3 regions of the Pantoea sp. SGAir0175 genome follow, and region 1 is predicted to be linked to each of the others. Evidence: predicted binding sites of a transcription regulator. Region 1 holds the regulator's gene; each other region holds the start of a gene.
The links. The regulator CRP, encoded in region 1, controls carbon source genes, mostly activating them, when cyclic AMP is high. The targets are predictions, from matches to a motif close to ATGTGANNNNNNTCACAT.
Positions count from the first base shown of each region.

Region 2: the regulator CRP is predicted to act here: its motif matches at 6,370-6,387, upstream of C1N56_RS15805 (iron-containing alcohol dehydrogenase).
Region 3: the regulator CRP is predicted to act here: its motif matches at 5,628-5,645, upstream of azuC (stress response protein AzuC).

Region 1 is NZ_CP028081.1:296,571-307,183, forward strand. It holds gene C1N56_RS01300 (bifunctional acetylornithine/succinyldiaminopimelate transaminase) at 1-884, shown strand, start outside; gene C1N56_RS01305 (YccS/YhfK family putative transporter) at 881-2,956, opposite strand; gene crp (cAMP-activated global transcriptional regulator CRP) at 3,015-3,647, opposite strand; gene C1N56_RS01315 (OsmC family protein) at 3,952-4,356, shown strand; gene C1N56_RS01320 (phosphoribulokinase) at 4,427-5,296, opposite strand; gene C1N56_RS01325 (YheU family protein) at 5,358-5,576, opposite strand; gene C1N56_RS01330 (hydrolase) at 5,579-6,595, opposite strand; gene C1N56_RS01335 (LysE family translocator) at 6,656-7,258, shown strand; gene C1N56_RS01340 (LacI family DNA-binding transcriptional regulator) at 7,260-8,240, opposite strand; gene tauA (taurine ABC transporter substrate-binding protein) at 8,476-9,456, shown strand; gene tauB (taurine ABC transporter ATP-binding subunit) at 9,467-10,234, shown strand; gene tauC (taurine ABC transporter permease TauC) at 10,231-10,613, shown strand, end outside.
Region 2 is NZ_CP028081.1:3,345,816-3,356,428, reverse strand. It holds gene acnB (bifunctional aconitate hydratase 2/2-methylisocitrate dehydratase) at 1-1,155, shown strand, start outside; gene yacL (protein YacL) at 1,324-1,686, shown strand; gene C1N56_RS15820 (MFS transporter) at 1,726-3,045, opposite strand; gene C1N56_RS15815 (phosphoglycerate dehydrogenase) at 3,087-4,040, opposite strand; gene C1N56_RS15810 (dihydrodipicolinate synthase family protein) at 4,212-5,096, opposite strand; gene C1N56_RS15805 (iron-containing alcohol dehydrogenase) at 5,108-6,262, opposite strand; gene C1N56_RS15800 (D-threonate kinase) at 6,451-7,722, shown strand; gene C1N56_RS15795 (D-threonate 4-phosphate dehydrogenase) at 7,667-8,695, shown strand; gene C1N56_RS15790 (DeoR/GlpR family DNA-binding transcription regulator) at 8,702-9,463, shown strand; gene speD (adenosylmethionine decarboxylase) at 9,542-10,351, opposite strand; gene speE (polyamine aminopropyltransferase) at 10,371-10,613, opposite strand, start outside.
Region 3 is NZ_CP028081.1:134,434-145,046, reverse strand. It holds gene C1N56_RS00680 (radical SAM protein) at 1-202, shown strand, start outside; gene C1N56_RS00675 (hypothetical protein) at 251-1,036, shown strand; gene treC (alpha,alpha-phosphotrehalase) at 1,089-2,753, opposite strand; gene treB (PTS trehalose transporter subunit IIBC) at 2,737-4,179, opposite strand; gene C1N56_RS00660 (fumarylacetoacetate hydrolase family protein) at 4,450-5,286, opposite strand; gene azuC (stress response protein AzuC) at 5,477-5,554, opposite strand; gene mntP (manganese efflux pump MntP) at 5,674-6,246, opposite strand; partial or broken gene C1N56_RS00645 (hypothetical protein) at 6,451-6,501, shown strand; gene C1N56_RS00640 (DUF1158 domain-containing protein) at 6,532-6,777, shown strand; gene mqo (malate dehydrogenase (quinone)) at 7,304-8,914, shown strand; gene C1N56_RS00630 (LysE family translocator) at 9,192-9,779, opposite strand; gene C1N56_RS00625 (aminotransferase-like domain-containing protein) at 9,915-10,613, shown strand, end outside.

The DNA.
Region 1 (10,613 bases):
ACGAAGCGGCGTTCAAACTGGCGCGCTACTACGCCTGCAAAAAGCACAGCCCATTCAAAAGCAAAATTATCGCTTTCCACAACGCCTTCCACGGCCGCACGCTGTTCACCGTCTCGGTGGGCGGTCAGCCGAAATACTCCGATGGCTTTGGTCCGAAGCCGGCGGATATCGTCCATGTGCCGTTTAACGATCTGGCCGCGGTGAAAGCGGTAATTGACGACCACACCTGCGCGATTGTGGTGGAGCCGATTCAGGGGGAAGGCGGCGTGATGCCAGCAACGCCGGAATTCATGCAGGGATTGCGTGCGCTGTGCGATCAGCACAACGCGCTGCTGGTGCTGGATGAAGTGCAGAGCGGCATGGGCCGCAGCGGTAAGCTGTTTGCTTACGAACACTATGGTATCAAGCCAGATATCATCACCACCGCTAAAGCGCTGGGCGGCGGTTTCCCGGTGAGCGCGATGCTGACCACCCATGAAATCGCCTCGGTGATGGCGCCGGGCGTGCACGGCACCACCTACGGCGGCAACCCGCTGGCCTGTGCGATTGCCGAAACCGCGCTGGATATCATCAATACGCCCGAGGTTCTGAATGGTGTCGACGCGCGTCGTGAGCAGTTTGTCTCGGCGCTGCAGAAGATCAATCAGCAGTTCGACATCTTCAGTGAAATTCGGGGCAAAGGGCTGCTGCTGGGTGCCGTACTCAACGCGCAGCACGCCAGCAAAGCGCGCGATATCCTCAACGCTTCCGCCGCTGAAGGCCTGATGGTACTGACCGCCGGCAGCGATGTGATTCGCTTTGTGCCGTCGCTGGTGATTGAGCCGACCGATATCGCAGAAGGCATGGCGCGCTTCGCCCGGGCGATCGCGAAAGTCCTGAACTAACCTTTCGGCTTCAGCACGCTGAGCCAGCGGCCGTGATGTGGGCGCTGGCTCCACGCCAGTGAAGAAATGGTGTGCATCACATTGAGGTGCTGCAGAATGCGCTTCACATGCTGTTCGACAATCGTCACCGGCCCCTCATTCAGATTCTCCGGCGCTTCCAGAATATTGCTGTCGTTGCCCGGCCCGTCGTAAGCCAGCCGCTGCTGACAGCGCTGCAGCGCAATTTCACAGGACTGCAAATAGCGCTCTGCCAGCTTTGGCGTCAGCATGGTGTGCTCGCGCGCCAGAATGGTCATGGCGTTGATGTGCTCGACGATAAACTGGCTGTGAGTCACCCACAGGCGCATATCTTTCAGATACTGGAAGTTAAAGCCCGGTTCGGTAGACGCCTGGTTGAGCGAGTTAAACAGCGCGTTGTGCGCCTGGTTAACCTTGACGCGCTGATACGCCAGCTTCTCCGGCGCCTGCTCCGGACCGAGCAGCAGGCGCAGCGCCTCCTGATACGCCTCCAGCGCGTCGTGCGCGTTATTGCGCAGCAGCCCGCTCTGCCATTGCGGCCATAGCCAGATCATGCCGGCGAAGGCAATCAGGCAGCCCATCAGCGTATCCATCATGCGCGGCAGCAGGAACTGCGCGCCGTTCAGCGACAGCAGCTGCAGTGAATACACCGCCGTCACCGTAAAGCCAATCATCGACCAGCCATAATATTTACGCGTGATCAGATAGCTGGCGAGGGTGATGACCAGCATGGTCAGCAGGGCAATCGACTCCGGAACAGCAAAGCGCAGCGACGCTGCGGCGATCAGCAAGCCGGCGAAGGTGCCGAGCGCGCGGTGCTGAATGCGCACGCGCGTGGCGCTGTAGCCGTTCTGGCTGACAAACATGATGGTCATCAGAATCCAGTAGGGCTTGGGAATATTGAAGAACAGCGCCAGCGCGCTGCCGAACATCAGCATCACCGCAAAGCGCGCCGCCGTCCGCAGCGCGGCAGATTTTAGCGACAGGTAGCTGCGCAGCGCCGGCAACAGCGGCAGGCGGCGCTGGCGATCGGCCATCAGGTCGCGGGTATACAGCGGCTTCTGCGTGCGCAGCACGCGCGCAATGCGGCTGAAATGGTAGAGGCAGAAATTACCGACCGGATTATCCGGGTGCTGCCGGGCAATTTTCTCCAGCGCGCCGAGCGGCTTTTCCATGTGGAAGCGTTCCGGCAGCTGGTGATAGAGAATGGCATCGGCCAGCACGCGTAGCCGTGCCGAAATGATTTTCGCGTTCCAGCGGATCACCGCCTCGGCGTGGCTCTGCTCCACCAGCTTTTGCACCTCTTCCGGCTGGTGCAGGCTGACCGAGATGTGCTCCTGCAGATCGAGCGCAACCTGAAAGGCGCGCGTCAGGCGTTTATGGCTGTTATCACGGCTGGCCGACAGCATATGCATCTGCTGGTAGCAGGTGGTGATCAGATCGACCGCTTTCTGCTGGCGCGCCAGTAATGGTGGCAGCGCTTTTTCCGGATCGGTCAGCTGCGTCAGCAGGGTGTATTTGGCGTCGCAGTAATCGGCCAGCTCGCGGTACAGCAGGCTGAGGGTCTCGCGCATCGGCTGCTCTTTCCACAGCCAGAACCAGAACCAGTTAAACAGCCCGTACCACAGCGTCCCGCCGATATACAGCAGCGGCGGGACCCACATCGGCATACGGCCGACGAGGCTTAAGGTAAAGATGGCGGCGATCAGCGTGCCGGGCAGCAAACGACCATGCAGCGGGCTGATTTCACCGGTCACGCCCACCAGCAGCGGCAACACCAGCAGAATCAGCGGCAGCGGCACAGCGTAAGCCGTGAGGTACTGAATCAGAAAACTGCCGCTGGCGAACAGTGCGCCGCCGACAATCAGCCGTTTGAAGAACCGCTTGTGTGGCGTATCCAGACCGGCGATGTTGCAGCAGGCCGGCACCAGGGAGAACAGCAGCCCTTTTTGCAGATCGCCAAACAGCCAGCCGAGCGCCACAGGCAGGCACAGCACCAGCGTTTGCCGCAGCGCATAGTTAACTTCCGGATGATAGATGATTCGACGCCACATCAGCTCATCGTAAACAGAAACGGCGCGATGTTGCCATCACGCCGTGGGTGAGAAGAAATCAGCGGGTGCCGTAAACGACGATGGTTTTGCCATGTGCGGAGATCAGGTTCTGATCTTCCAGCATTTTCAGGATACGACCCACGGTTTCGCGTGAGCAGCCCACGATCTGACCAATCTCCTGACGGGTGATTTTAATCTGCATACCGTCCGGGTGGGTCATGGCGTCAGGCTGTTTCGCCAGGTTGAGCAGCGTTTGCGCGATACGGCCGGTCACATCGAGGAAGGCAAGGTTGCCGACTTTTTCAGATGTTACCTGCAGGCGACGCGCCATCTGCGCCGACAGGCGCATTAAAATATCCGGATTGACCTGAATCAGCTGACGGAATTTTTTGTAGGAAATTTCAGCCACTTCGCAGGCGGTTTTCGCACGTACCCAGGCGCTACGCTCCTGGCCCTCTTCAAACAGGCCGAGCTCACCGATGAAATCCCCCTGATTGAGGTAGGAGAGAATCATCTCTTTGCCTTCTTCATCTTTAATCAGTACCGCGACGGAACCTTTCACGATGTAGTACAGCGTTTCCGCTTTCTCACCCTGATGGATGAGGGTGCTTTTGGATGGATATTTGTGAATATGGCAATGGGACAGGAACCATTCGAGTGTAGGGTCTGTTTGCGGTTTGCCGAGAACCATTCGCTATTATCCTCTGTTGTAATCGTGCCCAAAATACAGGGGGCAGTTTTCCCTGTCAGGCGGTGAAATCGTCCAGCGTTTCCCGTGAGGGACAGTTATTCGGGGGTGGATTCGTAAGCGATGCTTTTGATTCGTCCCGCTTTCGTCTTTCGTGACGAAAATATTTTCAGCACTGTTTGTAGCATAGCTTTTGCAACCTGTCTCCTGTTGTCTCGCTTCAGCAGGTGGGGGATGCGTCTGCATTGCTGTTTGTCAGGTGAAAGCGTACTCTGGCGGCAAAACCGCCGCTTCAGGAGAAAGAATAATGCAGGCACGAGTGAAATGGGTGGAAGGGCTGACCTTTCTCGGAGAATCCTCATCCGGTCATCAGGTATTAATGGACGGCAATTCCGGTGATAAAGCGCCCAGCCCGATGGAAATGGTGTTGATGGCTGCGGGCGGCTGCAGCGCGATTGACGTGGTGTCGATTCTGCAAAAGGGGCGCAACGATGTCGCCGATTGTGAAGTCAAACTGACCTCGGAACGCCGCGAAGAAGCGCCACGCATTTTTACGCATATCAATCTGCATTTTATTGTCAGCGGCAAAGCGCTGAGCGATAAAGCGGTAGCGCGCGCGGTGGATCTGTCCGCGGAGAAGTACTGCTCGGTGGCGATCATGTTGGGCAAGGGCGTCGAGATAACGCACAGCTACGAAGTGGTGGAGCTGTAATCCAGCCGGGAGCGCGGCCCTGCGCTCCCGATCTCAGCTCCTCCCGGCGAAACTGGCGCGTTAGCCTGCGCTATTCAATACGTTTTCCTTCAATCAACCGCTGCACCAGCGGCGTCATGATTAACTCCATCGCCAGTCCCATCTTGCCGCCCGGCACCACCAGCGTATTCATGTGGGAAATAAACGAGCCCTGGATCATCGCCAGTAAATAAGGAAAAGCGATGCCCTCCAGGCCGCGAAAATGAATCACCACAAAGCTCTCATCCAGCGACGGGATCTCACGCGCGGCAAACGGGTTCGAGGTATCCACGGTCGGCACGCGCTGGAAGTTGAGGTGCGTGCGGGAAAACTGCGGCGTGATGTAGTTGATGTAGTCTTCCATCGAACGCACCACCGAATCCATCACCGCTTCGCGCGAATGGCCGCGCTCGCTGGTGTCGCGCACCAGTTTCTGAATCCACTCCAGATTAACAATCGGTACCACGCCAACCAGCAGATCGACATGTTCAGCCACGTTATGCTGCTGCGTCACCACGCCGCCGTGCAGGCCTTCATAGAACAGCACATCGGTGTTTTCCGGCAGCGGCTGCCAGGGTGTAAACGTGCCCGGCACCTGATTCCACGGCACCGCTTCATCGTAGGTGTGCAGATATTTGCGCGACTGGCCGAGTCCGCTCTGACCATAGTCGCGGAAAGTCTGCTCCAGCAGGCCGAAGTCGTTGGCTTCCGGGCCAAAGTAGCTGATGTGACGCCCGAGGTCGCGCGCCTTACGAATCGCCATGTCCATTTCCGGACGGGTATAGCGATGGAAACTGTCGCCTTCTACTTCCGCCGCGTGCAGATCCAGCTGCTGGAAAATTTTACGGAAGGCGAGACTGGTGGTGGTGGTTCCGGCGCCGCTGGAACCGGTAACGGCTATGACTGGATGCCTGGCTGACATAACAGCGCTCCCTGTGAAGTCCGGCGATGAGCATTGTTACCACGAATTGCCGCCTGACGCATCAGCCGCGAAATTCCCGCCGCGGCATAATATTGACCGATTCATGCAATTCTGACCACACCAGTACCACCTCGCCCTGCTCGAGCTGGCGGCGCACGTCGGCCACTTTCTGCGTCAGGCTGCGCTCCTGCTCGCCATAATCGGTGCCTTCACGCAGCACAAAACTTTCTATCAGGTTTTCCAGCGTTGTCGGGTCGAGTTCTTGCCAGGGAATAATCACAGTTACATATCCAGATAAGTTGAGAGCCAGTCCGGCACGCGCTGCTCCAGCCACATTTTGGGTCGCAGCAGGCTGCCGCCCACGAAGCCGACGTGACCGCCTTGCTGCGTCAGCTGATACTCAATTGTGGCAGACAACTGCTGCGGCTGCGGGATCACCGCATCGGTCATGAAGGGATCGTCTTTAGCATGGATGATCAGCAGCGGCTTGCGCACGCCGGTCAGCAATGGCATGGCGCTGGCGCGCTGATAATAGTCGCGCGCATCAATAAAACCGTGGGCGCGGGCGGTAATCGCATCATCAAACTCACGCAGCCGGCGGAAGGCGCGCAGCTGCGTCAGATCGACCGGCAGCGTGCCCGGCCAGGCGCGCAGTTTGCGCGTGGCGTTTTTCTTCAGCTGGGTCAGCAGGTAGTGCTGATAAAAGCGTGAAAAGCCCACGTCCAGCTTCTGGCTGCACGGCTCCAGCGCCAGCGGCGCGGAAATGGCGACCGCGGCATCCAGCGGGGCCGACGTGCCCTGCAGCCCCAGCAGACAGGCCAGCATATTGCCGCCAAGCGAAACGCCGACCGCCGCAGTCGGCACCGTGCCCCATTCGCGCTGCAGCCAGTGCAGAAAATAGGTGGCATCTTCAGTTTCACCGGAGTGATAGATGCGCTGCAGGCGGTTAGGCTCGCCGCTGCAGCCGCGGAAATGCATGATCACCGCCAGCCAGCCGCGCGCCTGACACGCCTGCATCAGCCCATGGGCATACGGGCTGCGGAAACTGCCTTCCAGCCCGTGGAACAGCACCATGCGCGGCTTGTGACGTGCCTGTGCCGGATCTTCGCTCCACGCCAGATCGACGAAGTCGCCGTCCGGCAGATCGAGGCGCTGCCAGTGCGGGCGCAGCGTGACGCGCCGGCGCAGCAGGCGCGGCAGCAGCGTTTGCAGATGCGCATTGCCGAAGCCGCGCAGCGGGGTAAAGCGCTCGCCGCTCGGGCGATCAAAATAGCCTGGGATAGTACTTGTCTGATGCATAACTCGCTGATAGCTTCGATGGGTTGTTCGCTTTTCTGGGTGAGGAGCACCCGAATATACATGGAACTGAGTCTTTTTTTATCAATGCTGGGCTTTCTCTGGGTCGCGGCCATCACGCCAGGGCCCAATAATATGTTACTTACCGCCTCAGGTGCTAATTTTGGCTTCCTGCGCACCTTTCCACTGCTGATTGGTATCATGATTGGCATGCAGGTGATGTTGCTGATGGTGGCGTTTGGCATCGGCAGCCTGATTCTGCTCTATCCCTCACTGCATCTGGTACTGAAAGTGGCCGGTAGCCTCTACCTGCTGTGGCTGGCGTGGAAAATTGCCACCGCCGAATACGAAACGCTGGAGACCGACGATGCCAGCGTGAAGCAGATGCCTTTCTGGCAGGGCGGGTTACTGCAACTGATCAACCCGAAAGCGTGGCTGATGGCGCTGGGCGCGGTCGCCAGCTTCAGCCTTGCCGGCAGCGCCTATCTGCATTCCGTGGTGGCGATCAGCATCGGCATGGCGCTGGTGAACGTAGTTTCCGGCGTGATCTGGATGGGTTTCGGTTCGCTGATTGGCCGCCTGCTGCGCAGCCCGCGCGCGTGGAAAATCTTCAACCTCGCCATGGGTGCGCTGACCGCAGCCTGCGTGCTGTTGATCTGGCATTGAGTCAGCTGGAGGCGCGCTCAATGCGCGTCCACGGCAGTACTTCATGCACCACTGCCGCCTGACGCTGACGGATGCGCGCCAGCAGCAGCTGCACGCTGCGGGCACCCATCTGGTTCATCGGCTGGGCAATGGTGGTCAACGGCGGGTTGATGCTGCTGGTGAACGGAATGCCGTCAAAGCCGACCACCGCCAGATCCTCCGGCACGCGCAGTCCAGCCTCCAGAGCAGCGTGAATCACACCAACCGCCAGCACGTCTGATACCGCAAACACCGCATCCGGCCGCTCTGGCTGCGTTAGCAGTTCGCGCAGCGCCGCGCTGCCCGCTTCGCAGGAGATGTCGCTGGCGTAAGCGACGCCGTGCCAGTCAAGCCCCAGCTGCGTGATGGCGTCGCGATAGCCGCTTTCGCGCTGGTGCGAATAGAGATAGCGCATATCGCAGTTGACCAGCGCAATGCGCTGACGCCCTTTGCCGGCCAGATAATGCACCGTGTCATAGGCCGCCTGACGGTTATCGATGGTGACGCTGGAGGCGTTAACCGAGGGATCGTACTCCGCACACTGCACCCACGGCGCATCACCAATCAACTCTTTCAGTCCCTGCAGGCAGGCCGCGGCGTCCATGGTAATCACCCCATCCACCACTTTGCCGGCCAGCAGTGCCAGATAGGCGGTTTCGCGCCGCAGCTGTGACGCGGAATTACATAACAGGATGTGATAGCCGTGCGCTTCGGCCTCCGCCTCGATGCCCTGCACCACCCGTGAACAGAACGGATTGGTGATATCGGAAATCAGCACCAGCAACATGTTGCTTTGCGCGGTACGCAGCTGGCGCGCCAGCAGGTTGGGCTGGTATTCGCACACATTAATTGCGGCCAGCACCCGTTTACGCGTATCTGGCCGGACGCCAGGATGCTGGTTCAACACCCGTGAAACCGTGGCTTTCGACACGCCCGCGAGGCGCGCAACTTTCTCAATCGACATGGAGGCCAGTACCGCTGTAAAAGGGGGAAAAAATCAAGACGAGATCAATACCACAGTCGGCATGTGAGCGCCTGACATATTTCTTCCGCACCAGCGGTTTTGTATTTGCACTTTTTGCATAGCGTTACCCGATGTTGATCTAAGAACCGATTTTTATTAGGGATAATTTTTAATTCCTTTATGAAATCATTGCTGCTGGCGACACTGCCGTCACGACTCAACATTGGGGTGCATGATGATGGCAGTAACCAAAACAATAAGCGCGGTAGCAGCCGCGTTAGCGCTGATGACATTTCAGGCGCAGGCGGTCAATGTGACCGTGGCTTATCAGACGTCGGCGGAACCGGCCAAAGTGGCGCAGGCTGACAATACCTTTGCCAAAGAGAGCGGTGCCACGGTTGACTGGCGCAAATTCGACAGCGGCGCCAGCGTCCTGCGTGCGTTAGCCTCGGGCGATGTGCAAATTGGCAACATCGGTTCCAGCCCGCTGGCGGTGGCTGCCACGCAGCAGCTGCCGATTGAAGCTTTCCTGCTGGCTTCACAGCTGGGCAATTCTGAAGCGCTGGTGGTGAAAAAAGGCATCAGCTCGCCCAAAGATTTGATCGGCAAACGCATTGCCGTTCCCTTCATCTCCACCACCCATTACAGCCTGCTGGCCGCGCTGAAACACTGGGGCATCAAACCGACCCAGGTGCAACTGGTTAATCTGCAGCCGCCGGCGATCATTGCTGCCTGGCAGCGCGGTGATATCGACGGCGCCTATGTCTGGGCGCCCGCCGTCAATGAACTGGAGAAAGACGGCAAGGTGCTGACCGACTCGTCGCAGGTCGGGCAGTGGGGCTCACCGACGCTCGACGTCTGGGTGGTGCGCAAGGATTTTGCCCGGCAGCATCCTGAAGTGGTCACCGCTTTCGCCCGCAGCGCGATTGCCGCGCAGCAGGCCTATATCGCCAACCCGGAACAGTGGCTGCAGCAGCCGGATAACCTCAGCAAGCTGTCGCGCCTGAGCGGCGTGCCGGAAAGTGACGTCCCCGGACTGGTGAAAGGCAATACCTACCTGACGGCGCAGCAGCAGGTGGAACAGCTGGGCAAACCGGTCAACAAGGCGATTGTCGACACCGCACAGTTTTTGAAAGAGCAGGGCAAAGTGCCGAATGCCGCCAGTGACTACAGCAGCTTTGTCACCACGCGCTTTGTTGCCCCCTTAGCCAAATAACGGAGGCCTTATGCTCAGCATCACCCATCTCAACGCACGTTACGCCGGGCAACCGGCGCTGCAGGATATCAATCTGCAGCTGGCCAGCCGCGAATTGCTGGTGGTGCTGGGGCCGTCCGGCTGTGGCAAAACCACGCTGCTGAACTTGATCGCCGGTTTTCTGCCGCTGGAGTCCGGCAGTATCACGCTGGATGGCAAGCCGGTACGCGGACCGGGCGCAGAGCGCGGCGTGGTCTTTCAGAACGAAGGGCTACTACCGTGGCGTAACGTCATCGATAACGTGGCGTTCGGCCTGCAGCTGGCGGGCATGGCAAAAGCTGAACGGCACGCGATCGCCCGCCGTCTGATCCGTAAGGTCGGGCTCGAGGGCGCAGAAAAGCGTTTTATCTGGCAGCTCTCTGGGGGTCAGCGTCAGCGCGTGGGGATTGCCCGTGCGCTGGCCGCTGATCCGCAGCTGCTGCTGTTAGATGAGCCGTTCGGTGCGCTGGATGCCTTCACGCGCGAGCAAATGCAGACGCTGCTGCTGACGTTATGGCGCGATACCGGCAAGCAGATTCTGCTGATCACCCATGACATCGAAGAAGCCGTCTTTCTCGCCAGCGAACTGGTGCTGCTGTCGCCGGGTCCGGGTCGCGTAGTGGAACGCCTGAAGCTCGACTTTGGCCAGCGCTTCGCCGCAGGCGAGCCGTGCCGCAGCATCAAATCCGATCCGGCATTTATCGAACGACGTGAGTATGTCCTGAACCAGGTGTTCGCGCAGCGGGAGGCGTTTGTATGAGTGCCGTTATTGATGACAAGCGCCGGACGTCCCGCGTTCGTCGCCTGCGCTGGCCGTTTTCCCGCCAGCTGTCGCTGAGCCTGCTGAGCGTGGCCGTGCTGCTGCTGCTGTGGTGGGGCGTGACCGCGCTGGGGCTGATTGCGCCCTTGTTTCTGCCGCCGCCACAGCAGGTGCTACATAAGCTGCTGGTTATTGCTGGTCCGCAGGGCTTTATGGATGCCACGCTATGGCAGCACCTTGGTGCCAGCCTGACGCGCATGCTGGTGGCGCTGTTCTTTGCCGCGCTGATCGGCATTCCGGTGGGCATTGCCATGGGGCTTAGTCCGGCGGTGCGCGGGCTGCTCGATCCGCTGATTGAACTCTATCGACCAGTGCCGCC
Region 2 (10,613 bases), 1.1 Mb from region 1:
TGGCTGAACCGTATGCTGCTGCCGGATACCGTCGGCACTGGCGGTGACTCACACACCCGCTTCCCGATTGGCATCTCGTTCCCGGCCGGTTCTGGTCTGGTGGCGTTTGCCGCGGCGACGGGCGTAATGCCTCTGGATATGCCGGAGTCAGTGCTGGTGCGCTTCAAAGGCGAAATGCAGCCGGGCATCACGCTGCGCGATCTGGTGCATGCGATTCCGCTGTACGCCATCAAGCAGGGCCTGCTGACCGTTGAGAAGAAAGGCAAGAAAAACATCTTCTCCGGTCGCGTGCTGGAAATCGAAGGTCTGCCGAAGCTGAAAGTTGAGCAGGCGTTTGAGCTGACCGATGCCTCGGCCGAGCGTTCTGCTGCGGGTTGTACCATCAAGCTGGATAAAGAGCCGATCATCGAGTATCTGAACTCCAACATCGTACTGCTGAAGTGGATGATCTCCGAAGGCTACGGCGACCGTCGTACGCTGGAGCGCCGTATCCAGGGCATGGAAAAATGGCTGGCCGATCCGCAACTGCTGGAAGCCGATGCCGATGCGGAATACGCAGCGGTAATCGAAATCGATCTGGCGGAAATCAAAGAGCCAATCCTGTGTGCGCCGAACGATCCGGACGACGCACGCTGGCTGTCTGACGTGCAGGGCGAGAAGATCGACGAAGTGTTCATCGGTTCGTGCATGACCAACATCGGTCACTTCCGTGCGGCAGGTAAACTGCTGGACGCGCACAAAGGCCAGCTGCCGACCCGCCTGTGGGTAGCGCCGCCAACCAAGATGGATGCCGCGCAGCTGACAGAAGAGGGCTACTACAGCGTCTTTGGTAAGAGCGGTGCGCGTATCGAGATTCCGGGCTGTTCACTGTGCATGGGTAACCAGGCGCGCGTGAAAGACGGCGCGACGGTGGTTTCCACCTCCACCCGTAACTTCCCGAACCGTCTGGGTACCGGTGCCAATGTGTTCCTGGCATCAGCCGAGCTGGCCGCGGTCGCTTCCCTGCTGGGTAAACTGCCTACGCCGGACGAGTATCAGCAGTTTATGGTGCAGGTGGATAAAACCGCTGCCGACACCTACCGCTACCTGAACTTCGATCAGCTGGGCCAGTACACCGAAAAAGCGGATGGAGTGATTTTCCAGACCGCGGTGTAAAATACGCCTGCCAGTGAAAAAGGGACGAGCGCATCGTCCCTTTTTTTATGCGCTTTTTTCCCTCGCCGTCTCCAGGCATAATGCGAGCGCGATCCCACTTTCTTGCGCGCGCTGCGCACAAAATGCACGAAAGCGTGCCGTCTGGCGCGCCACTGGTATGAGGCCAACATGGAATATGAATTTCTGCGTGACGTGACCGGTCAGGTCCGGGTACGCATGTCGATGGACCACGAAGCGGTGGGGCACTGGTTCAATGAAGAGGTGAAAGAGAACTTTGCGCTGCTGGATGAAGTCGAAGCCGCGGTGCGTGCAGTCAAAGGCACGCAGCAGCAGTGGCAGCGCGTCGGGCACGAATATACGCTGTGGCTGGATGAGGAAGAGGTGATGATCCGCGCCAATCAGCTGGCGTTAGAGGATGACGGCCTGGAAGAGGGCATGACTTATTACGATGAGGAGAGCCTGTCGTTCTGCGGCGTGGAGGATTTTCTCGCGGTGATTGCTGCTTATCGCCGGTTTATGGCCGGCCGCTAACGGGCGCCCGCAGCCGGGGCGCCACTGCCGTTGCGCAGTTTACACGCCGTTAATGGCGGAACGGGCGTGGGATAAAGGTTCCTCATCCACAATCGGTTCGACCTTACCGAGCAGGAACAGATAGTTAAGGATTCCGATCACCACCAGCACCGCCGAGAACACCAGCGCCCAGGTAAAGTGGCCGGTGGCACCGACGATAGCGCCGGTAATGATTGGCCCGACCGCGCCGCCCATATTGGAGACGGTATTCTGCAGCCCGGCAACAATTGACACGCTGTTGGTGGGCGCAACATCGCCCGGCAGCGCCCACACCTGAGAGGCCGCGACGGTGGTGCCGGACTTAGCAATACACAGCAGCAGTACCGTCATGAACACGGAATCGGTGAACGGCGCGAACCCGATGCACAGCGCCATCAGCAGGCCAATCGTCAGGAACAGCTTGCGCGTGGCGGTCAGCGACAGCACTTTTTTATGCACCATACGGTCCGACGCCCAGCCCGCCAGCACCTCAATCACCATGCCGCAGATCAGCGGCAGCGCCGCCACCATGCCCATTTTCAGGAAATCCATCCCTTTGTCTTTCACCAGGTAGGTTGGCAGCCAGGTGATAAAGAAGTAGGAGGTGTAATTGATGGTGAAGAAGCCAATACACATCGCCCAGATGTTGCGGTAGCGCAGCAGCTTGTACCACTTCATCGGCCGCACGTTCTTATCGCCGTGCTTCTGCGCCTGGCCATCGCGGATCAGGCGCACTTCATCGGCGCTGATCGCTTTATGGTCTTCCGGGTTCTCGGCATAAATGAAATACCAGGCGATGACCCAGATCAGCCCGACGGCACCAATCGCCAGAAAGGTCAGACGCCAGTCGAACAGCGCGATCATAAAGACGATCAGCGGCATGGCGACGGCCCCGCCAAATTTTGATGCGCTGTCGAACAGGCCTGAGACGGTGGCGCGCTCGCGATCCGGGAACCAGCGCGCGGTAATACCGGCGTTGCTGGGATAAGCCGCTGCTTCACCCACGCCGAGCGCCAGACGCAGCGCCAGCAGCGATTTAAAGCCGGTGGCGAGCCCCATCGCCATGGTGGCAATCGACCACCAGCCGACAGCGATACCGAGGCCTTTTTTCTGGCCGAAGCGGTCGGCAAACCAGCCTGCCGGGATCTGCAACAGCGCGTAGGACCAGAAAAATGCTGCCATGATAAAGCCCATCATCTCCGGATTGATGTCGAGCTCGGTGATCAGGTGCGGTGCGGCGGCAGAGAGTACGGTACGATCAATATAGTTAATGGCAATGGCCAGCCACATCAGGCCGGCGATCCACCATCTGATGCGTGTTGAGCGTGCGGTGTTGGTCATAATCATTATCCACGCGAAAAGGGTGACAGAGGAGGGCGGCGTCAGGCCAGCCCGTTCATGACATTCATCGGGCGTTCGCCCTGTTTGATACACTGCACAATCTGCGTCACGCAGCGTTCGCCGATGGCGCTGATAGCACCGTCGGTATAACCGGCAAGGTGCGCCGTGGGGATAAAGTTGCTCAGGGTGAACAGCGGATGCTGCGCCAGCGGCTCCTGCACAAAGACATCCGCCGCCGCACCGGCAATCACGTTATCCTGCAATGCCTGGTAGAGATCCTGCTCATTCACTACGCCACCGCGTGACGCGTTGATGAGAAACGCGCTCTTCTTCATGCGCTTCAGGCGCGCGGCGTCGAACAGGTTTTGCGTCTGGTCGGTGAGCGGCATATGTAAGGTGATGAAGTCGCTGTGCTCCGTCAGCTGATCGAGGCTGACAAACGTCACGCCGTGTTCGGCGGCGAAGGCGTCATCGGGATAAAAATCGAAGGCGAGGATGCGCATATTGAAGCCTTTAGCGCGCAGTGCCACCTGCTTACCGATATTGCCCAGGCCGATGATGCCGAGCGTTTTGCCGTAGACGTCGGTGGCAAAAATGCGTGGCCAGTGGCCGGCGCGGGTCTCTATTGCGGCGGTGGTGATCTGGCGCGCGCTATTGAGAATCAGCGCAAAGGCGAAATCGGCAACCGCGTGTTTGTTCGCGTCCGGCACGTTTGTCACGTAAATACCGCGCGCACGCGTCGCGTCGAGGTCGATGTTATCGACGCCTACGCCGTGCTTGCAGACAATTTTCAGCTGCGGTGCCAGCGACAGCAGCGCATCGTTGACCTCGGTAAAGGCCACGATCAGGGCGACGGTGTCGGCGAGATGCGGCGCCAGCGCGCTGAGCGGCGCGTCGGCGGGCAGCGTAATCAGCTCAAAGCCCTGCTGGCGCAGTGTGTCGATCGGCGCGGCGTCATAGCGGGCGAACGAAGGTGAAGTACAGATGACTTTCATAGCAAATGCGTCCCGGTGTTAATAACGGCAGCCATCGCTGCCTGAATCCGCCCCGCCACCGTCAGATTAACCCTAACCCTGATGGCGGCAGGGGGGAGCGGCGCCTGTATTGCGCGATGAATCGCGCCGCTACCACAGCTGCGTGCGGTAAGTGCTTTGAATTTACTGGCTTTACTGCAAATACTGATTCACGATCTGGCGGATCTTCTGCTCTTCCTCCGCAGAGAAGCGCACCGCATAGCGGCTGTCGCCAACCTCATAGCCGAGCAGCGCCACGGCTTTTTTCACCGCCGCCGGGGAGAAACCGATGCTGTAGAGATCGGTACGCAGGCCGGTGACGTTCTCCTGAGCGGCGCGCGATCCGGCGATGTCGCCGGCATGGAAGCGCGCCCAGATGGCGTTAATCTCTTTCGGTGCCACGTTAGCCAGCCCGGAAATACAGGCGGAGCAGCCATCGACGAAGCCCTGATGAATCAGTGAATCCGGCCCGTTCAGTACATTGAAATGCGCAATACCTGCCGCTGCCTGCAGAAAGCCGCTCAGACTTTCGTAGCTGCCGGCGCTGTCTTTGATGCCAATGATGTTGGGATGCGCTGCCAGCGTACGCACGGTTTCCGGCTGCAGCGTATTACCGGTGCGCGCCGGAATGTTGTAGAGAAACAGCGGGACGTCGAGGGCGTCGGCCACGGCGCGGTAGTGATCAATCAGCTCTTCCTGTTTAAGCGGGACAAAGTAAGGGGTGATCACCGAGACGGCATCCACACCCAGCTTTGCTACCTGCCTGCCCAGCCGGATAGTCTCACGCGTCGAGATCTCGCCAATGTGCGCCACCACCGGTGCAGTGCCGTTTACTTCGTCGACGCAGGTCTCGGTCACCGCCAGCTTTTCCTGCTCGTTCAGCACGAAAAACTCCCCGTTGGTGCCGCCGCAGAAAATACCGTTGCCGGCGCTCAGCTGACGCTGAATCTGTTCACGCTGCGCGGCAGGATTGTAGGCTCCGTCGCGATCAAAAGTGGTGACGATGGCGGTCAGTACGCCCTGAATATTTTTGCTCATGATTTCCCCGCTCATGCTGAGTGATTTAACGCCGGAAACAGCGTCAGGTAGACGTTGCGCACATCGTCGGCGCTGACTTTCATCGGTACATTCTTCATCAGGCGCTGCACGTCCAGCGCGGCTTCGACCAGATACGGCAGATGATCCGGCCCGATACCCAGTGCTTCCAGGCTGGCCGGCAGTTTAAGGCGCTGCACCAGCGCGGCGAAATAGGCCACCAGCGCGTGCGATTTGGCCTCTTCATCCAGTGCACTATCGGCATCCGGCAGCAGATCGTAGGCCTGCGCGAACTTGCTCACCGCCGCCGGACGCACAAACTGCATGCACGGCGCCAGCAGAATGGCGTTGGCCACGCCGTGTGGCAGATGATACTTGCCGCCCAGCGGATACGACATGGCGTGCACCAGGTGTGTCCCGGCATGGGCGATCGCCGCTCCGCCGTAGTAGGACGCCCACAACATATTCAGCCGTGCTTCCAGGTTGTCCGGTTCGGCAAGGGTCTTTTCGAGGCTGGCGAACAGCTTTTTCATGCCGATCAGCGCATAGTTATCACTCACCGGATTGGCCACGGTGGCGGTAAAGCACTCAATCAGGTGGCACAGCGCATCAATTCCGGTCGACGAGGCGATGTGCGCCGGCATGCTGGTGGTAAGTTCCGGAATCAGCGCCACGTAGTCCGGCAGCATCACCGGCGAAATAATACCGACTTTGGTCTCTTTCTCCGGAATGGCAAGGATGGCGTTGGGCGTGGCTTCCGAGCCGGTGCCGGCCGTGGTTGGGATCAGTAAAGAAGCGGTACGCGTGTGCGGCTTCTCACCGGCCAGCAGCGCCGTCAGGGTTGGCGCATCGGCCACGCATAGCACGGACAGCAGCTTCGCCACATCCAGTACGCTGCCGCCGCCAATGCCTATCACCAGATCGACGTCGCCGTGCGGCAGCGCCGCAACAATCGCCGCCACATCATGCTGGCTCGGCTCGGGCGGCACCGTATCAACCAGGCTCAGGCTGGCGATCTGCTGCTGCAGCCGGGCGACAAGCGCCTGCACCGCCGGAATACCCAGAATGTTTTTATCCGTGACCAGCAACGCCTTCTGCTTATCCTGCAGTAAATAGCTGAGATCGTTCAGAGCCTGATAGCCACTGATCACGGTGCTGTTGATATTCATGTCATGCCCTTATAACGGTTTTGCACATTATGATTAGGTTTGCTCAATGCTGTGCGAGGTGTATCTCTTTCTGAGGCTAAATTTATAGGCGATATCGATTTCAATTAATTTGATCTTGCTCACATATAATCAATCATGATTGAATATAATCAAATGCAGCACGGCAAGGGGCCGTGACAGGAGAGAGAATGACTTCATCGCCATGGAAAACGCCCGTTCTGGTGATTGCCGACGATTTTACCGGCGCCAACGACGCAGGCAGCGGCTTCGCACTGGCCGGCGCACGCGTCCACGTGCTGTTCAATAACCTGACGCCCCCGGATGCCGGCGCAGCGGATGTGCTGGTGATCAGTACCGATAGCCGTGCGGTCAGCGCAGCGGAAGCCGCCAGCCGTACACATGCCGCCATGCAGCCGCATCAGCAGATAGCGCAACACGGCTGGCTGTTTAAGAAGATTGACTCAACGCTGCGCGGCAATCCAGGCGCTGAGGTGGCGGCCGCGCTGCAGGTCAGCGCGAAACGGCTGGCGCTGGTGGTGCCGGCGGTGCCTAAGCTGGGCCGCATCACGCGCGGCGGGGAAGTGTGGATCCATCAGCAGCGCCTGACTGACACCGAATTTGCCAGCGATCCTAAAACCCCGGTGACCAGCAGTAACGTGCTGACGCGCCTGCAGATGCAATGCGACCTGCCAGGCGAGCAGATCGATCTTGCCACGGTACGCAGCGGCACGCTGGCCGCACGGCTGGTGACCAGTCAGGGCCTGCTGGTACTGGACGCGGAACAGCAGGCGGATATCAACGCCATTATCGCGGCTGCCGCGACGCTGCCGGAACGTCCGCTGCTGGTCGGCGCGTCCGGGTTAAGCGATGCGCTGGGTGCGCATCTTGCTGCGCGGCCCTCTCGCCCGGTGCTGGCGATAGTCGGTTCGATGAGCGCCATGGCGCAGCAGCAAATCGCCCGGCTCGCCAGCCAGCGTGACATCTGCTTGATTGATATTGATATTTGCCAGCTGTTTGCCACACCGGCATGGCCGCAGGCGGCAGCCTGGCAGCAGGCGATGGTCCAGGCGCTGCGCGAGGGCGTGCACTGTGTGGTGCGCACCACGCAACAGGCTGATCAGCGCCACGCGATTGCGCAGCTGTGTCAGCAGCAGCAGATTACGCGCCAGCAGCTCGGCGAGCGCATCTGCCAGTTTCTGGCGCAGCTGACGCGCGCCGTCTGCGCACACATTCAGCCTGCCGGCCTGTTTCTTTCCGGCGGTGACGTGGCCATCGCGGTGGCGCAGGCATTCGGGGCCAGCGGCTTTCAGATTCAGGGCCAGGTGGCGGGCTGTGTGCCGCACGGGGTTCTGCTTAACAGTGAATTACACCTGCCGGTGATGACCAAAGCGGGTGGCTTTGGTGATGAAAACACCCTGGCAGAAGCCATTCGTTTTATTGAGGAGAAGTCGAGTGAATAACACTATTGCGGTGACCATGGGCGATCCGGCGGGCATCAGCCCGGAAATCATCATTAAAGCGCTGGCGGAAGGGGAGCTGGCGGGCATTCCGGCGGTGGTGGTCGGCTGTGCCGCGACGCTGCGTCGGGTGCTGGCGCTGAACATTACGCCGCAGGCCGAGCTGCGCGTGCTGGACAGCGTGCAGGATGCGCATTTCGCACCGGGCATCATTAACGTCATCGATGAGCCGCTGGCCGATCCTGACGCGCTGCAGCCGGGCAAGGTACAGAAGCAGGCCGGCGATCTGGCCTGGCGCTGCGTGAAGCGCGCCACCGAACTGGCGCTGGCGGGCGACGTGCAGGCGATTGCCACCGCCCCGCTGAACAAAGAGGCGCTGCACGCGGCGGGCCACCTTTATCCCGGTCACACTGAACTGCTGGCACAGCTGACCCAGACCAAAAATTACGCCATGGTGCTGTATACCGACCATCTGAAAGTGATCCACGTGACCACGCACATCGCGCTGCGTAAGTTCCTCGACACGCTGAACGGCGAACGTATTCAGACGGTGATCGGCATGGCTGACAGCTTCCTGCGCCGCGTGGGCTATGACCAACCGCGCATCGCCGTCGCCGGGGTCAATCCGCACGCGGGCGAGAATGGCCTGTTTGGGGATGAAGAGATCACCACGGTGACGCCAGCGATCCAGGCAATGAAGCAGCAGGGCATTGATGTCCATGGCCCGTGCCCGCCGGATACGGTGTTTTTACAGTGCCAGCAGGGGCAGTACGATATGGTGGTGGCGATGTACCACGATCAGGGACATATCCCGTTGAAACTGCTTGGCTTTTACGATGGCGTCAACATCACGGCGGGACTGCCGTTTATCCGCACTTCCGCCGACCACGGCACGGCATTTGATATCGCCTGGACAGGTAAAGCGAACTCTGCGAGCATGGCGATCTCGATAAAACTCGCGATGCAGCTTGCATAGGGAAATATGAAGGGACAAAGCCGTCTCGACCAGATTATGGACTATCTCAAAAGTCATAATCTGGTCACTGTTGAACAGCTGGTGAGCGCCATTTCTGCTTCGCCAGCCACCATTCGCCGCGATCTGATTAAGCTGGACAAGGAAGGGGTGATTAGCCGCAGCCACGGCGGCGTCACGCTGAACCGCTTTATCCCGACGCAGCCGACCACGCTGGAGAAGATGCAGCGTAACCTGGCGGAGAAGCAGGCCATCGCCCAGTTCGCCGCCAGCTATGTGCAGTCCGGCGATGCGGTAGTGCTGGATGCCGGCACCACCATGCTGGAACTGGCACGACAGCTGACCCATTTGCAGCTGCGGGTGATCACCGCCGATCTGCACATTGCGTTGTTTTTGTCGGAGTTTAAACAGATTGAGACCACCATCATCGGCGGCCGCATCGACGACTCCAGCCAGTCGTGCATTGGTGAGCACGGCCGGCGCCTGCTGCGCAGCATCAATCCGGACATTGCGTTTGTCAGCTGTAACTCATGGAGCATTGAGCGCGGTATTACCACGCCGACGGAAGACAAAGCCGGGCTGAAGATGGATCTGCTGGCCAACGCGCGCCGGCGTATTCTGCTGGCCGACAGCAGCAAATATGGTTCATGGTCGCTGTACTGCGCGGCACCGATTGATAGCCTGACCGATGTGGTGACCGATTCCCGCCTTGATGAAGCGGTATGCCGTGATTTGCGCGAGCGCGGCATTGGCCTGCAGCTGACCGCGTAAATGTGCCGCCCGCATCAGCGGGTGAATGACGTGCGCTGCGCTACCGCGGCGCAGCCTTCACCCACTGCTGGCGCTGAGTTATAACAACTTCAATCCCGTCGCCGGAATATTGCGTCCGTAGTAAATCTCACGCATCTCCTTCCACAGCAGATTGGTGATGCGCTTGTGCTCCTGCGGGCTCAGCTCTTCAGGTTTGGTGTTGAACAGGTAATACTTCAGATCAAATTCTTTCAGCAACATCTTGGTATGAAAGATGTTTTCCTGATAAACGTTAACGTCCACCATGTCGTACATCGCTTTCATATCCTCGGACATGAAGTTCTGAATAGAATTGATCTCATGGTCGATGAAATGCTTCACGCCATTGACGTCGCGGGTGAAGCCGCGCACGCGGTAATCCACGGTCACGATATCCGACTCCAGTTGGTGGATGAGATAATTCAGCGCCTTCAGGGGCGAAATCACGCCGCAGGTCGAGACTTCAATGTCGGCGCGGAAGGTACATAAACCGCCTTCCGGGTGACTTTCCGGATAGGTGTGCACGCAGATGTGACTCTTGTCGAGGTGCGCGACCACCGAATTGGGCAGCGGGCCGGGATGCTCGGAATTATCGATATCCTGCGGATTGATCGGCTCCTCGCTGACCAGAATCGTCACGCTGGCACCCTGCGGCTCATAATCCTGGCGCGCGATATTCAGCACGTTAGCACCGATAATCGAACAGGTCTCGGTGAGGATTTCCGTCAGGCGGTTGGCGTTATATTGCTCATCAATATAGGCGATATAGCCATCACGTTCGGCTTCGCTATTGGCATAGCAAATGTCGTAGATACAAAAACTCAGGCTTTTGGTCAGATTATTGAAGCCATGTAGTTTTAGCTTTTGCAATTGGGTTCACCTCCTGAGATCAGCTGAGCGCGTTTAAAAGATATTGCGGCAGGGCAAAGCTGCCGATGTGCAGCTGTGGCGTGTAGTAACGGCAGGGCAGTCCGGCCGCGGCAAAACGTGACTGCAGCGTCGCAAGGTCCGGCTGGCGCAGCGCCGGATCGTCGCTCGCCCAGGCGAAGGTCATGATGCCGCCGTAGTAAGTCGGAATCGCCGCCTGGTAAAAGCTGACGTCAGCGAAATAGTGGCTGAGTTTGCGGTGGCT
Region 3 (10,613 bases), 160 kb from region 1:
GGCGCTGTCAACGCTGATTCCGCTCGACGATGTGCTGTTTCAGCAGAAGTTTGGCGTCAGCCTGTTTGCCCAGCCGACCATCGCCCGTGCGCTGCGTGAGTTGCAGCAGCGCGAGTTAGTGCACAGCGATGGCCGCTACGTCACGCTCACCCCCGCCGGCCGCGTGCTGGTAGAAGCCATCATCAATACCCAGTTCGACTAAACCGCCCTTACCTCTCAACGGCACGCGACGGCGTGCCTGGAGCCTGTTATGTCCCAGTCTGTTTATAGCTTTTTTTATATCGCCATCGACACCGAAGCGGGCGTCACCGCTGAACAGTTTGAAACCTTCGTGCGCGAAAAAGGCGTGCATCTGCCGTGCTATCCCGGCTGGCGCTGGACGCTGTTTCGCGGTCTGCGCGGCGAGCGCGTCGATCAATACCTGATGCTGTTTGAAATGAAAGATGCGGCACAGCGCGCGCGCTTTATGCAGGATGACGGTGAACTTACCGCCGAGGCAGAGCACTTCTGGCATCTGCATCCCGACGCGGATGCGCTGCTCAGCGAGTGGCGCCAGCTGGCGACCTTCGCGCGGCGCCCGACGATTTTCACCCATTTCGATCTGCTGGCAGAGAATCCTCACAGTACGCTGTCGGGTGGCCCGCGCTTTGATGCCCGCAGCGGCACCGCGCGCATTCTCGGTACCCACTATCTGGCGCTGCGACCGGGCGTGCAGCCGCAGGAATTTGAGCAATTCATCGCGCAGAATGCCGCGCGTATCGTTGATTATCCCGGCTGGAAGTTTCATCTGCTGAAAGGCCACAGCGGCAACCGGCTGGACGGCTATGTGGTGATGATGGAGATTGAGAGTGAAGCGGCGCTGAATGTGTTTTATCCGCAGCCTGATATCGCCACCGCCAGCGCGGCTGACTTTGCGCGCGCGCACCGGGATACCAAACAGATGTATGAAGAGTGGAAGCAGCTGGCGTCCTTTTCCGGTTCGCCGCAGCTGTATACCGATTATCTCGCCGTGGCGGAATGTGGCACACTGAAGTGAGTGCTGGCGGCGCGCTCTGCTCATTGCTGAAACGCGCCGCCGGTTTTCTCCGTTACGACTGGTAGTAATACACCGCTTCAAAAGGCCGCAGGTGCGTCAATGCCCCAGGCGGCGATGCCTCACTGTAATTACTCATCAGTACCTGCCAGTTGCCTTCAACTTCCGGCAACAGCAGTGGCTGCGCACTGTGACTCAGGTTCGCCACCACCAGCAGGCTTTCACGCGGCGAATTGCGACGATAACACCAGATGTGTGACGCTTCCGGTGCCAGATCCTGATAATCGCCCTCGGTGAAGATAGCGTAACGCTTACGCAGCCGAATCAGCGTTTGGTAGCCATAGAACACCGAGTTGCTGTCGAGCAGCGCGTTAGCCGCGTTGATCAGCGTATAGTTATCCGCCACGCCTATCCACGGCTCACCCCGCGTGAAGCCGGCATTGGCGCTGCTGTCCCACAGCATCGGCGAGCGGCTGTTGTCGCGCGATTTGCTGGCCAGAATCGCCAGGATTGCCGCCTCCGGCTTGCCCTGCGCCAGCCACGCAGCGTGGATGTTGTGGCTCTCGATGTCCTGATACTGCTCAATGCGGGTAAAATGAGGGTTGGTCATTCCCAGCTCTTCGCCCTGATAGATATAGGGCGTGCCCTGCATGCCGTGCAGCAGCATCGCAAAGCATTTTGCCGAGGCGATGCGCAGCGCACCTTCATCACCAAAGCGCGTGACGATACGCGGCTGATCGTGGTTACACCAGAACAGCGCATTCCACGCCACGTTGTGCATCCCGCGCTGCCACTCCGCAAAAATTGCCTTGAGCTGAACGAAGTCCGGTGCCGCCAGCGTCCATTTGTCGCCCTGGGGATAATCCACCTTGAGATGGTGGAAGTTAAATGTCATCGACAGCTCGTTTTGCGCCAGCGAAGCATAGCGCTGGCAGTTGGCCAGCGTGGTCGAGGACATTTCCCCCACCGTCATCAGCCCGCGCGGCGTGAACACATCGCGGTTGAACTCCTGCAGGTAGTCATGGATGCGCGGACCATCGGTGTAAAAGCGCCGCCCGTCATGGCCGGGCAGATCGTCGCTAAAATCCTGATGCTTCGACACCAGGTTGATCACATCAAGCCGCAATCCATCGACGCCTCGATCCGCCCAGAAGTGACACACCTGCTTTAACGCCTCGCGCACCGCCGGATTTTCCCAGTTGAGATCGGCCTGCTCCGGCGCGTACAGGTGCAGATAGTATTGCTGACGCCGTTCGTTCCACGCCCAGGCGCTGCCGCCAAACTTAGACTGCCAGTTATTGGGCGGCGTGCCGGGCACCCCGTCGCGCCAGATATAGAAATCGACGTACGGCTGCTCACCGGCTTCGGCACGCTTAAACCAGGCATGCTCGGTCGAGGTGTGGTTGAACACCATATCCAGCACCATGCGCATACCGCGCCGGTGCGTCTCCGCCAGCAGGTGGTCAAAGTCGGCCATGGTGCCGTAGGCGGGATCGATGGCGGTGTAATCCGCCACGTCGTAACCGTTATCGATCTGCGGCGACACATAGATCGGCGTCAGCCACAGCGCATCGACGCCCAGCTGCTGCAGATAATCCAGCCGCTGAATCACGCCGTTGAGATCGCCGGTGCCGCGCGCCCCGCTGTCCTGAAAACTTTTGGGATAGATTTGGTAGATCACCGCCTGGCGCCACCAGGGATATTCAGCGTGCCTGTTCATGTTGCACCTCGGCCTGGCTGATGATGGCGGTTGCCGCTTTACGTTTGGTGATGATGATGGTCAGCAGCAGCGGAACCAGAATCGCCACCAGAATCGCCAGCGAGTAAACCGTCCAGTACTGTGGCTGAATCGAGAGAATACCCGGCAAGCCGCCCACGCCGATGCCGTTGGCCATCACGCCGTTGAGGCCGCACAGCAGCGCCGCCAGCGCAGAGCCAATCATGGCGCACAGCATGGGGTAGCGGTACTTGAGGTTGACGCCGTACATCGCCGGCTCCGTTACGCCGAGCCACGCTGAAATGGCGGCCGGCACGGTGAGGTCGCGTTCAGCACGATCTTTGTTAGCGATAATGATGCCGACCACCGCAGCACCCTGTGCAATATTGGACAGCGCAATCAGCGGCCACACCGGCGTGCCGCCCATGCTCTGAATCATCTGCAGATCAACCGCCAGCGTGGTCTGATGCACGCCGGTGATCACCATCGGCGCATACAGGAAGCCAAACAGCGCGGCACCAATCGGCGCGAAGCTGCCGGTCATCAGGTGACGCACCGCGAAGGCGATGCCGTCGCCAATCAGACGGCCAAATGGGCCAATCAGGCTGTGGGCGAGGAAAACCGACAGCAGCAGCGCACACACCGGCACCACCACCAGCGTCAGATAGGCGGGCACGATACGTTTTAGCGCCAGTTCGATTTTCGCCAGCGCCAGCCCGGCCAGCAGCGCCGGAATCACCTGCGCCTGGTAGCCGACCCGATCAATACTGAACCAGCCGAAGTTCCACACTTCCGGCACCTGGCTGCCAATCAGATACGCATTCATCAGCTGCGGTGAAACCAGCGTAATGCCCAGCACAATCCCCAGGATTGGCGTACCGCCCAGCTTGCGCACCACCGACCAGCAAATCCCCACCGGCAAATAGAAGAAGATCGCTTCGCCAATCAGCCAGAGGAAATCGTACAGCCCTTTCACACCGGGATAGAGCTGCACCAGGGTTTTATCATCCGCCACGGCAATATCGCCGAGCACGTTACGGAAACCGAGAATTAAACCGCCGCTAATTAACGCCGGTAATAACGGGAAAAATATCTCAGCAAAATGGGATAATAATGCCTCGTGCCATTTCATCTGGCTGCGCGCCGCAGATTTAATCTGCTCCTTAGAGGTCTCACTAATATTTAGTGCTTCAACTAACGCTTTATAATAAGTGTCAACTTCGGTTCCAATAATTACCTGAAACTGTCCGGCAGAATTAAAGCATCCTTTAACGCCGGGCGTGGCGCGGATGGCCTCTGGATCGGCCTTGTCGACATCCTGCAGCACAAAGCGCAGGCGGGTAATACAGTGCGAAAGTGACAGAATATTTTCCCGACCGCCCACGCGGTCAATGAGATCGTTAATGATCTCGCGACTGATGGTTTTCATTATCATCCCTTATTTCCATGCCGGAATCGGCAGTGGACGATAATACGCCGCTGCTTTTAATTTTAACTATAGCAAAGCGAGGGAATTAGTTGGCGATCACAAAAATATTTACGCAATACATCGCAGGAAAATTAACTTAACAATAATTATTTAACCTGATAACTAAATCTGCGCCATTTAAATATAAATTCGGGACATTTCGTATTGTTGAATAATTATTTAAGCGGTAGCGCGGTGGCAGTGCAACGTTCGCCACCGCGCAGCAAAACGTCAGACGATGCGGTGGCGCAGACGACCAATCTTCTCAATTTCCACTTCGATCTCATCGCCAGGGAACATAAACAGCGGTGGCGTACGCTTTTTCCCCACGCCGCCCGGTGAGCCAGTGATGATGACATCGCCCGGTGACAGCGGACTAAACGCCGAGATGTATTCAATGATCTTCGCCACCGGATGCACCATGCTGGCCGTGGTATCATTCTGCACTTCGCGCTGATTCAGCCAGGTTTTGATCGCCAGCTGCTGCGGGTCCGGGATGTCGTCGGCGGTGGTCATCCACGGGCCAAAGCCGCCGGTTTGCTGCCAGTTTTTGCCTGCGGTAAACCAGGTGAACTGCATGTCGCGCACCGTGGCATCCATAAAGCAGCTGTAGCCCGCTACATGCTGTAGCGCATCGGCGGCTTTTACCTGATAAGCCGCCTTGCCGATGATCACCGCCAGCTCGCCTTCGTAATCAAATTCAGCCGTGGTCGCCGGTTTCAGCAGGGGCTGCTCGTGTGCTGCCAGCGAATCGGCAAAGCGTACGAACAGCGTCGGCGCGTCGAGCGTGGCGGCAAACTCCTGGCGCTTGTCGGCATAGTTCATACCAACGCAGAAGACTTTGCCTGGGTTTTCCACCACCGGCAGGAAGCGAATCGCGCTGAAGGCATAGTCCACCGGCTCGCTCAGGTACCCCTGCAGGTCACTCAGGCCACCGCGCTGCAGCAGGGTTTTCAAATCCGGACAGCTGTCGCCCAGCCGCGCACCGAGATCGATCACGCCGTCGGGTTGCACGATGCCATAACTTTTTCTTGCCTGGTCAATAAGAGAAAAACTGCACAGCTGCATGATGGCCTCAATGTTATAGAGAATTTGCGCGCAGGTTATCAAAAGCCAGACGGAAAAGCGGTATGACCTGAGGGTAAAGTAATTAATGTTTGTGAGTTTTGGTGACAGAGATGCGCAGAGGGGAACGGCGCCGGGTGATAACCACAGGTCGATCCCTGACCGCGATTATCGAGGGTTTCTGGCGGAGCGCTTAGTTTAAGGCGCCCGGCGGTACGTGTTTGAAGGTCTCAACATAAGAGCGAAACACGGAGCGGAAAAAACGTTTCATGGTGCACCTGATACAAAAATTGTTGAAGAATTACGCGAAAATTATAACGCCCGCGCATTTTTCACGCAATTATTTTTGAACCAGATCACAAAAACGCGCCCACCCCATGCTGCCAGACGTTAACGGAACAGCCCTAAGTGCTCAATCAGGATGGTGCAGCCAATGCTGATCAGTACCACGCCGCCCAGCACTTCCGCCCATTTGCCCATTACCGGACCGATAAAGCGGCCGACCAGCACACCGGTGGTCGCCATGATAGTGGTGGCCGCACCGATGGTGAGCGCGGTGAGCACAATGTTAACCTGAAGGAACGCGAGGCCAACCCCCACCGCCAGCGCGTCAAGGCTGGTCGCTACCGCCGTCAGCGCCAGTACCATAAAGCCGTGGCGCTGCGGCGCTTCGCACGGCTCATCGGCCGTCTGACGGAAACCTTCCATGATCATCCGCCCGCCAAGAATGCCCAGCAGACCAAATGCCACCCAGTGATCCCACGCCATAATGTAGTGGCTGGCGGCCAGCCCGATGGCCCAGCCTACCAGCGGCGTCAGCATTTCAATGACGCCAAAAATCAGCCCTGTGCGTAATGCTTCTTTGAAGCCCGGACGATACAGCGACGCGCCTTTGCCCAGTGCTGCAGCGAAAGCGTCCATCGACATACCAAAGGCCAGAATCAGGGTTGCGATAAATGTCATGGTTTTCAGTCAATGCGGTGAAATAAGACGATTAAGCCTGCACTTTGTCCGCATATCGGGTTCAGTAATGAAAAAGTGCGCGCAGTCTAGCACGCCAACCAGCCAAAAAAAAGACAACAAAATCATGGGTTTAAGTATAGCAAAGGCTATAACTCTTAACTGCCGCTATTTCTGTAGCTAAGTGGATGGAATAGAAGAAATTTCTTAGCGCACGCTGCGGCGGGGATTGCACCGCGCCGCGGTTTTATGCGCTAATGCCCGCGCTAACTGATTTGGAATGATGCGATGAAAAACCCATTTGAAACGCTGATCATCCCGGGCGGCATTCTGCTGCTGGGCTTTCTTTCGGCGCTACTGCTGCCCGCCCCTTCGTTTGGCGTGGCGCTGGCAAAACAGCTGCAGCAGGCTCTGCATCTGCAGGATGTGAATCAGCTGTACACCATAGTGTTCTGCGTCTGGTTTTTGCTGCTGGGTACCGTTGAGTTTTTCATTATCCGCTTCGTCTGGCGCCGCTGGTTCCAGCTGCGCTGAGCGGTGCGCGTGATGCATTTTTCTTCTGACGGGCGCCCGACACCGTGCCCAAATTAAAAGTCACACAAATGTAACATTATTTTTACACGATCTGGCGAAACATCAGGCAACATAAAATCCGCATAAAAAATCAATTTCGCTAAAACCTATCGTTTTCAATGCGTTAATTTGTGATCCAGCTCACCGTGTGAAATCACCCCTCTCCATTTCCCTCACACTGCCGCAACAACTACGTTACTATAACTGCCTGATTAGGGGATAAAAATCCCTTATGACAGCGCCGTCGGGCTGATTAATTCTTATGCTGAATCATTTCTGCATTTAAAAAATAAACAAACGTTTAATTCCGATACGAGAATGTTATATTCGAATGCATATGCATAACGTGCAGTTAACCGTTATCACACCTATGGCTTAAACCTGAGTCTTAACCTTTGAGAAATAGCGCAACGCGCTTGCAAAAAGCGTGGCTGTTTCGCCTGCGAACCTGTTGAGCTTCAGGGCAACAGAGAGGAGATGTCGCCTCATGAGCAACACTGCGGTAAATCTGGCGCTAGCCGCCGCTGGCATGGAAAGCACACACCTTCAGGAACGAAAAGACGTAGATGTCCTGCTGATCGGCGCAGGCGTGATGAGTGCTACCTTAGGCACCTGGCTGCAGGATCTCGAGCCAGACTGGTCGATTGAGATGGTCGAGCGGCTGGATGATGTCGCGGTCGAATCCTCTAACGGCTGGAACAATGCCGGCACCGGCCACGCGGCGCTGGCCGAGCTGAACTATACGCCCGAAAGAGCGGATGGCAGCATCGACATTGCCAAAGCGGTGGCGATTAACGAATCCTTCCAGATTTCCCGCCAGTTCTGGGCGTATCACGTACAGAAAGGCAACCTGAGTAATCCACAAAGCTTTATTCACAGCACGCCGCACATGAGTTTTGTCTGGGGCGAGGCCAACGTGGCTTTCCTGCGCAAGCGCTTCCAGGCGCTGCAGAAAAGCACCCTGTTCCGCGGCATGAACTATTCCGAAGATCGTGACCAGATCGCTGAGTGGATTCCGCTGGTGATGAACGGGCGCGACCGCAAGCAGAAAGTGGCGGCCACCTGGACCGACATGGGCACCGACGTTAACTTCGGTGAGGTGACGCGCCAGCTGATTGCTGCGCTGGAGAAGAAAGAGAATTTCCGCCTGCGTCTGCGTCAGGAAGTACGCGACATCAAGCGCCTGAGCGATGGGCGCTGGCAGGTAAGCCTGCACAACCTCGCCAGCGGTGAGCCGCGTGTGCTGACCGCGCGCCAGCTGTTTATCGGTGCCGGCGGTGCCGCGCTGCCGCTGCTGCAAAAAACCGGCATCCCGGAAGTAAAAGGCTACGCTGGTTTCCCGGTGGGCGGCTCGTTCCTCGTCACGGAAAACCCGGACGTGGTGGCGCAGCACATGGCGAAGGTGTATGGCAAAGCCAGCGTGGGCGCACCGCCGATGTCGGTACCGCATGTTGATACCCGCGTGCTGGATGGCAAGCAGGTGCTGCTGTTTGGCCCGTTTGCGACCTTCTCCACAAAATTCCTCAAGCAGGGCTCGCTACTGGATATGTTCGGCGCGATGAACAGCAGTAACCTGCTGCCGATGATGCAGGTTGGGCTGAAAAGCTTCGATCTGGTGAAATATCTGGTCGATCAGGTGCTGCAGAGCGATGACGATCGTATGGAAGCGCTGCGCGCTTATGTACCGCAGGCAAAACAGGAAGACTGGAAGCTGGTCACGGCCGGTCAGCGCGTGCAAATCATCAAAAATGATGAGAAAGAGGGCGGCGTGCTGCGTCTCGGTACCGAAGTGGTCACCTCGGCCGACGGCTCGATCTCTGCGCTGCTGGGCGCGTCACCGGGCGCCTCCACCGCAGCACCGATTATGCTGGAGCTGATGGCGAAAGTGTTCCCGGAGCAAATGCGCTCGCCAGAGTGGCAAACCAAAATCCGCGCGGTAATCCCGTCGTGGGGCCGCAAGCTGAACGGCGACGTAGCGCTGACCGAGAAGGTGCTGGCCGAAACCAGTCGCGTGCTGCAGCTGGATTACGCACCGGTCATCACGCCGGAAGCTGCCAACGACGAAGGCCGTGAAACCGCCCATGTGGTGGGCAAGTAAGCGGCGACGCCTGTCCCTTCACCGGTAAATACAGACCTGACTGGGGCCGCAATCGCGGCCTCTTTTTTGATTACAGTGTCGCCCTTTGGATGACGCAATCCCTGACGGTTCCAGCCTGGAATTTATTCACCAGGAAGCGCACGTTTGTTAGCGGCACAATACATTGCACATTGCGCGATAAATCGCGCCGCTACATCAGGGTGCGTCGTACGGCTTCGTTAACTGACCAGCCCCCCATATTGTGCCCCTGCTTACCGCGCCATCCAACGCCGTGGCATCAGCCCAATAGCAGCGCGTCATACAGCATCCACCCGGTGGTCGCCACCAGCGACAGCGCCATTAGCGTGTTGAATGCCTGACGTTTCCACGCAATCTGCAGGTGATGGCGCAGCCGGTCGCCCAGCGCTGCCCAGATTAAAATGCACGGCAGGTTGAGGGCGGCGAAGCCGAGCAGCACCGCCAGCACACCGTTGCTGTTGGCGTACATCAGCGCCACGTTGGTGACCATTAGCCAGGCTTTGGGATTCACCGCCTGGAAACACACGCCGCCCAGCAGGGTCATCGGACGCGGACGTTCGCGCAGCTGCGGCGCACCGGCGCGGAAGATTTTCCACGACAGCCACAGCAGATAGCTGCATCCCACCACCGTCAGCGGCAACCGCACCGACGCCATCCAGTGCAATAGCAGCTCCAGCGCCACGCTCGCCAGCAGCATCTGTAACGCACAGCCGAGCAGGATGCCAAACAGCATCGGCAGCGTGCGCCGGAAGCCAAAATTGACGCCGGACGTGGCCAGTAACAGATTGTTCGGACCCGGTGTAATCGACATCACCGTAACGTAGCTAAAGAAGGATGGATCGAGCATGGTGCGTTTCCCTGAGAATCAACGAAGCACCATGCTAATGCGCAAATTACGATGGCAACAGAGACACAAAATCACTATTGTGATGGATACAGTTAAGGCAATTTTAAATTGTACCTATCGCGCGCGGAGGCTTTTGTGTCCCTTCCTCTCTCATCCGGCCAGACGCTGTACCAGCAGCTGGCGGACAGTTTTGCCGAATCTATCCATCAGGGCACGCTGAAGCCGGGTAAGCGCCTGCCGGCCATCCGGCGCGTGGCACAGTCGCACCAGGTCAGCATCAATACCGTGCTAAGTGCCTGGCATATCCTTGAAGATCGCGGCCTGATAGAAGCCCGTCCGCAGTCGGGCTACTACGTGCGTGGCGTGCTGCCCGCGGTAACGCGACCGCTCAGGCCGATGAGCGCCAGCGTTAATGACCCCAGCACGCAAAAACTGGAACTGATCGAGCAGGTGTTCGCCGCGCAGAATCACCCCGACTACACCAATATTTCGCTGGCCTGCCCGCAGGATAGCGAACTGTTTCCGGCGGCGAAACTGGGACGCATTACCGCCTCCCTTATTCGCCGCGATAACGACATCATTGGTCGCTACGCGCTTCCGCCGGGTAGTGAGCGCTTACGGGAGGAGATTGCGCGCCGTAGCCTGCACACCGGCCTGAATCTGACTGTCGCGGACATCACCCTGACCCACGGCTGCATGGAAGCGCTGCAGCTGGCGCTGCGTGCGGTGACGAAGCCGGGCGACTGCGTCGGGCTTGAATCGCCGACCTACTTCTTTTTGTTCCCGCTGCTGGCCTCACTCGGGCTGAAGGCGCTGGAAATCCCCACCGATCCG